Chroococcidiopsis sp. TS-821: one gene and its partner. Each later gene encodes a partner of the first gene's protein in a complex. Links are inferred from orthologs where the notes say so. Each region holds a gene or a part of one and is shown in the gene's direction. Other genes may lie near its edges. The genes, in order: B1A85_RS21725 and sufU.

Region 1 (3,157 bases):
CGGTCGTCTGGATACCCAAAAATGTCGTTGTAGAAACACCAATCCATCTTTTATTTGTCTCGACTGCGAGCGTTACGCCCATCATTACTCAACCACGCTGCCTTGTTGTTGCCGAATCGGGTAGTAGCGTCACGCTAATTGAAGATTATTTCAATCAAATGACAAACCTAGAAGCGGAAGAAGGCGAAGCCGAAGTTGGCGAACCCATTTACTTTACCAACGCCGTCACTGAAATCTGGGTTGAAGAAAACGCGCAAGTTAACCATACACGCATCGAGCGCGATAGTCCAGAGGCATTTCATATTGGTAAAACGGCGATCGCCCAAGCCCGCGATAGCCGCTACACCTGCAACGCAATTAATCTAGGGGCAAAACTATCACGCCATAACTTAGACATTTTCCAAACAGGCGAACAAACTCAAACTACGCTCAACGGTCTAACCAAAATTGCCGGAAATCAACTCGCCGATACGCACAGCGCTCTCGCACTCAATCATCCCTACGGTACGAGTCACCAACTACACAAATGCATCGTCGGCGATCGCGCCCACGCCGTCTTCAACGGTAAAATCTTCGTGCCCAAACCTGCACAACAAACCGACGCCGCCCAACTCAACCGCAACCTACTCCTTTCTCCCAAAGCCAGAGTCGATACCAAACCTCAACTCGAAATCACCGCCGACAACGTCAAATGCGCCCATGGCGCAACCGTAAGCCAACTCGATGACGAAGAAGTCTTCTACCTGCAAAGCCGAGGACTCAACGCCAACGAAGCCCGAAACCTCCTAATTAACGCCTTCGCCGCCGAAATCATTAACCAAATTCCTGTATCCTCCCTCCAACAAACCCTACTAAAAACTATCAACCTCCAATAAAAACCTTCGTGCCCTTTGTGCCTTTGTGGTTCCATCAACTTCCCTCCGACCATGACACTCACTAGAGAAAAAACCCTCGCCGATCGCGTTCGTAACGACTTCCCCATCCTCCACCAAGAAGTCAACGGCAAGCCCCTAGTTTACCTAGACAACGCCGCGACATCGCAAAAACCACTCCTTGTCCTCAATACACTGCGCGACTACTACGAGCAGTACAATTCCAACGTGCATCGTGGCGTACATACCCTCAGCGCCAAAGCTACCGATGCTTACGAAGCCGCCCGCGATAAAGTCGCAGCTTTCGTCAACGCCGCTTCACGTCAAGAAATTGTCTTCACGCGCAACGCCTCAGAAGCAATTAACTTAGTCGCCTATAGTTGGGGAAGCAGCCTACAGCCAGGAGACGAAATTATTCTCTCTGTCATGGAACACCACAGCAATTTAATTCCTTGGCAACTCCTCGCCCAACGCAGTGGTGCAGTACTTAAATTTGTTGAACTTACACCCGACGAAGAATTTGATTTAGAACACTTCAAATCGCTGCTTTCGGATAAAACCAAACTCGTCGCGACAGTTCATGTCTCCAATACCCTAGGCTGTATCAATCCAGTCAAAGAAATTACAGCGATCGCGCACCAACACGGTGCCAAAGTCTTGATTGATGCTTGCCAAAGTGTCCCGCATATGCCCATCGACGTGCAGCAAATTGACTGCGATTGGCTCGTTGCTTCTGGACATAAAATGTGCGCGCCGACAGGTATTGGATTTCTTTACGGAAAGTTAGAGCTACTCCGCTCAATGCCGCCGTTTTTAGGTGGTGGTGAAATGATTGCGGATGTCTATTTAGACCACGCTACTTACGCAGATCTACCACATAAGTTTGAGGCAGGAACTCCCGCAATTGCCGAAGCGATCGCCCTTGGTGCAGCAGTAGACTACCTCAGTGCGATTGGTATGGAAAACATCTATGCGTACGAAGCTGAATTAACAGCTTACTTGTGGGAACAACTCGGACAAATTCCTGAAATTCGCACTTACGGTCCTAAACCCAAAGTAGCAGGTTTAGGTAGAGCGGCACTCGCTGCATTTACTGCGGGTGATGTTCATCCTCACGATTTATCGACAATTTTAGACCAAGCTGGTGTGGCAATTCGAGCCGGACACCATTGCACTCAACCACTACATCGGCATCTCAGCATTCAGTCTACTGCACGCGCCAGCTTATCTTTCTACAACACGCGTGAGGAAATTGATGTTTTTATTACTGCATTAAAAGAAGCTGTTGAATTCTTTGGTAGTATCTTTAGCTAATTAATTCGGGTGAGAACCACTCACCCACTTTCCAATTCATTATTATGCAAATAACCTTGAATATTGTTTTTGCCAACGGCTCTCAACTCAGGGACAATGTAAATTGCTACAGTTAAAATAATAGTAAAAACTGAAGATAATGTATCTGTAAATACACCGTTTGGAAGCAATTTGTGCAACGGGTCAGCAGGCAGAATAATGTAGTCTAGCGCCAAATATACGGCTATTCGCTTCCATGCAGAAAAGCTTAGCTGTCTAACTAACCTCCAAGGCATAGCATCATTAAATTTTCGACTCCAGTATGATATCAGAAATTTAATTTTTTGCTCAAGAATAGATTGATAACACAATATATAAGATTGCATTGAAAAAATATAGTAATTTGACCGCACCATAAAGCGTATTTCTATACCTCAGAGTGCCATATACAAATTAAAAAGCGACACTATGAAAATACGGAAATTGAATAGCGCGATCGCCCAGTGAAATCAGTAGTTACCCACAATAGATACAATGCATTAGACTTCCTACATAGGTGAATCAATGTAAGAGATACATTAACTAAGTTCTCGTATTTAACTGCATAGCTGCTTGCTGAGTTGCAACAGAAGATGCTTCAATGAGTTGCTTGCCAAAGACTTGCACCTTTTGAACTAAAGCTTCTCCTGCATTTGCTGGTGAACCAGCATGAAAAGGTGGGGTGGGATTGTATGCCAACATCAGTAGTAAATCCCCATATCAACACCAAAAAACCAATCCATCCGGTTCGCCCATATCCAAGCCAAGGTTGCTTTGAGTAAACCAGGAATTAAGTCTTGCAGTTCATTATCCACAGGTGTATCGTCAGAATCGGGCAGATCCTCGGCTGATGGTAAACAATGCAGCAGATTGTACTTTAGCATAATGGATTGCTCGCAGACTTACTACTTTGATGATATGGCAGTCAAGATTTAAGGCGTTAAGCGATCGCC
Region 2 (3,321 bases), on another replicon or contig:
TGATGACACCATGCCAGTACGCGCCACCAGGCAGTTTTTCATCAAGTAAAATCAGGCTAGGGTCAATTGCTGCTGAGGGTTGAACAGATGCTTGCACCATGAAAGTCTCCTGTTACGGTTCGATAATCAATTGAGATGTTAGAAGTGACATTCTCAAATGGCAAAGCCCAGGAGTTACCAACACTTCAATCTTGTGTGGCTCTCCCGGGCTTTTTTCCCGCCGTGTGACCAACTCGGATTCCGACACTCAGAATTTTAAGTTGGCTGCTTCTCTTGGACCAGCCACTCGGTTGTCAAAATACCGAATCGGAACCCTAGAAGCAAATTCCTGTCTAATTACTATTTGAATTATTATGTCAAATATTTGTTTTTACCATAATACTCAATATTGCCAAAAAGTCAATCCCCCTCCCAGGGATATAACAGGGGTCAGAGTTAAAGTAGAGGCAAGAAGAATGACTCTCATCTTGGATCGTGCTTTAATTATAGAGACTCAGACCCGTTACTCCAACTGACTTTTACCCCTGATCCTTACAATATTCTGCGTAGAACGTGCCATTAAATCCATTTTCCAGCACTGGTGTTGATTCAAGTTGTTTGCCCTCGTGGTTGCATTGGGTGGAAAGTTGCCCTAGCACAAACACTTGGGCTATGCAGAGAGATGATTTGCGGCATGGAGAAGTTGCGTTTACGCGACAACAAACAGCGGGGCGCGGTCAACATGGGCGGACTTGGCATGCCCCCCCTGGGGTATTGACAGCTAGTTTTATTCTCGATCGCCTACACAGTTCGCAATTACCAGGACTGAGTTTAGCCGCTGGTTTAGCAGCGATCTATGCTGTGGAAGATTTACTTCCTGATTTATCTTCAAAGCTATGGCTGAAGTGGTCAAATGATGTATTGATTGAAGGGCGTAAGCTAGCAGGAATTTTGTGTGAAGCGGTAAGTCGCGGCTCTTATACTCGTGTCATTGTTGGCATTGGACTCAACCGCTGTGCTGATTTCACCCAAGCTGGCTTAGAACCCGATTTAGTTCATAGTGCTGTTAGTTTGCATCAAGTTTCAACAAGCGTGCCAGAGGAATTAGCACTGCTAGAAAGACTGCGGCACTATTTACTAGAAGTCAGCGATATTTGTCAACGCAATGGAATTGCAGCCTTGATTCCACAGTTGCGCGATCGCGATTTTCTGTATAGTCGTCCGGTAAAGATAGAACTAGCAGGCGAGCAATTTTCCGGTCAAGCTGTCGGAATTGATGCGCGTGGTCGGTTGTTAGTACAGTTACCGACAGAAGTTAAGGCTTTGGTATCAGGACGAGTTGTCTGGTGGGGAGATAAAACAGTGAGTTCTGTTGCTGACTGATAGGATCAAAATAACGATCAACAACGTTGTAGTACAGCAATTATGGCACTTAGTAATGTCCGCGATCTGTATCAGCAGGTCATTTTAGAACACTATAAAAAACCTCGACACAAAGGTAAAACGAATCCAGTGCATCGCCAGCAACGCGGGCATAATCCTTCGTGCGGAGACACAATTGAACTTACCGTCCAGCTCAATGATGCTGGTGACACAATTGAAGATGTGAAATTTGAAGGCGAAGGATGTGCGATCGCAATGGCGTCAGCCGATTTAATGGCAGATGCATTGCGCGGGAAGCAAATTAGTGAAGCATTATCAATGGTGCAGCGCTTTCAAAAGATGATGAAAGGCGAAGATGAGTTTCCCAAAGAACTTCGCAAACTCAATGTGATGCAAGGTGTATCGCAGTTTCCTGTACGGATTAAATGCGCAAACCTCACGTGGCATACCTTAAAAGCTGCGTTAGAATCACCCAACACGCATGGATTTGTTAGTAACGAAGACACGTAAAATATGATACGTTTGACCTTTAAACATCATCATCCGCAGGTAGCTCATAGTTAGTTACCGAGTAGATGAACGCGGTCAAACATCATACGTGTTGACATTAGGTACTGGGAAGTTGAGCAATATTCTTACCAATTACCAGTTACCAATGACCAACCTTTTTTAGTTACGTTTATTTTCCCCTGCTTGACAGCTAATTGCCTTATATTACACTTCATCAACGTCATGCTCACAACAGCTGAATTTTTTCAACTTACGCAATGGGCAGGTATTACGACACTGATTGTCGCGGTGTTAGCGATCGCGGGCTTTATCTTTAAGTGGGGCGTTCGGTTTCAGTTGGTGGGAGTTACCGGCTTCATGGCGGTACTGACAGGAGGTTTATTTGCGTTGAGTTTAGTTCCAATTGTCCGTACAGTAGTTCCTGGTGCGGTACGGTATTCTGTCGTTTACGACAATGGAGCAACGCAAGCCGTCATTTCAGTACCGCCAACAATTACTGAAACAGAATTAGAAGCGACGCTACGGCAAGCAGCTAGCGATTTATATTCCTACGGTCGTCTCGGTCGCGAACAAGACCAACTCAACATCCGCGCGCGAACTGTCATTCATCCTGAACCTGGCGTTTCCCAACCGTTGTACTTAGGTGACGTTAAGCGATCGCTGCGCAATCGCGAAGACGAACAAATCCAAATTGAAATTTTTTCGGATAAATTCGCCAAATTACCAAAATCCTCAGCATAATTTTTCAGATAAACTAAGCATCGATGACTCAAACGACACAAACTGCTACTAATAATGTCCTAACGTTGGCTGTTGCACCCGCACGCGTGTTGCGCGGCACACAGATTTTGTCGCAATCAGGAGCAGAAATCGCCCAACTGGGTAGGCGTCCGTTAGTTGTTGGCGGCGATCGCACGCTGGCTGTCACCTTACCACTACTGCAACCCGTATTAGAACAGCAGCAATTACAAGTGGCAACGGCTGATTATGGTTGTGATTCGAGTGAAGCAAGTTTAGCCGCGCTTAAACAAGCAGTAGCCGCGCATCAAGCCGATTTGATCGTTGGTGCAGGAGGTGGTAAAGCCCTTGATGCAGCCAAATTACTTGCGCATCAGTGCAACTTACCTGTGGTGACAATTCCGACATCAGCAGCAACGTGTGCTGCATGGACAGCACTTTCTAATATTTACACCGATCGAGGCGGCTTTCTCTATGATGTTAGTTTGTCGCGGTGTCCCGATTTGGTACTCCTCGATTATGACTTGATTCAGACAGCACCGCAGCGTACCTTAGTTGCTGGAATTGGCGATGCTTTAGCAAAGTGGTACGAAGCCTCTGTGAGTAGTGCTGCTTCTGAAGATACTTTAACCATCGCTGCTGTACAACAAGCACGAGTCTTACGCGATATTTTGTTCCAAAAATCTGTCGCCGCCCTGCAAGCACCAGGAA

What was found.
Region 2: the proteins of B1A85_RS21725 (region 1) and sufU are in contact, whole or in part, in a solved structure (PDB 5XT5), measured with the Bacillus subtilis proteins. The link is inferred for Chroococcidiopsis sp. TS-821 from one-to-one orthologs.

The regions. Positions count from the first base shown.
Region 1 is NZ_MVDI01000014.1:12,161-15,317, forward strand. Bases 234-3,056 are described here. They hold B1A85_RS21725 (SufS family cysteine desulfurase), read left to right. Parts: upstream 234-926; coding sequence 927-2,186; downstream 2,187-3,056. Other genes in these bases: sufD (Fe-S cluster assembly protein SufD), read left to right, coding at 234-875; B1A85_RS21735 (hypothetical protein), read right to left, coding at 2,748-2,906. In the rest of the region: more of sufD, read left to right, coding at 1-233. UniProt on the Bacillus subtilis protein: Type II cysteine desulfurase that acts as the initial step in the SUF-like Fe-S cluster assembly pathway.
Region 2 is NZ_MVDI01000001.1:328,261-331,581, forward strand. The notes cover bases 152-3,138. They hold sufU (Fe-S cluster assembly sulfur transfer protein SufU), read left to right. Parts: upstream 152-1,404; coding sequence 1,405-1,872; downstream 1,873-3,138. Other genes in these bases: B1A85_RS01555 (biotin--[acetyl-CoA-carboxylase] ligase), read left to right, coding at 619-1,362; B1A85_RS01565 (Ycf51 family protein), read left to right, coding at 2,095-2,613; B1A85_RS01570 (iron-containing alcohol dehydrogenase family protein), read left to right, coding at 2,637-3,138. Outside these bases: B1A85_RS01550 (urea amidolyase associated protein UAAP1), read right to left, coding at 1-100; more of B1A85_RS01570, read left to right, coding at 3,139-3,321. UniProt on the Bacillus subtilis protein: Part of the SUF-like system that mediates the biosynthesis of iron-sulfur (Fe-S) clusters. Acts as a sulfurtransferase and thus transfers sulfur from SufS to SufB.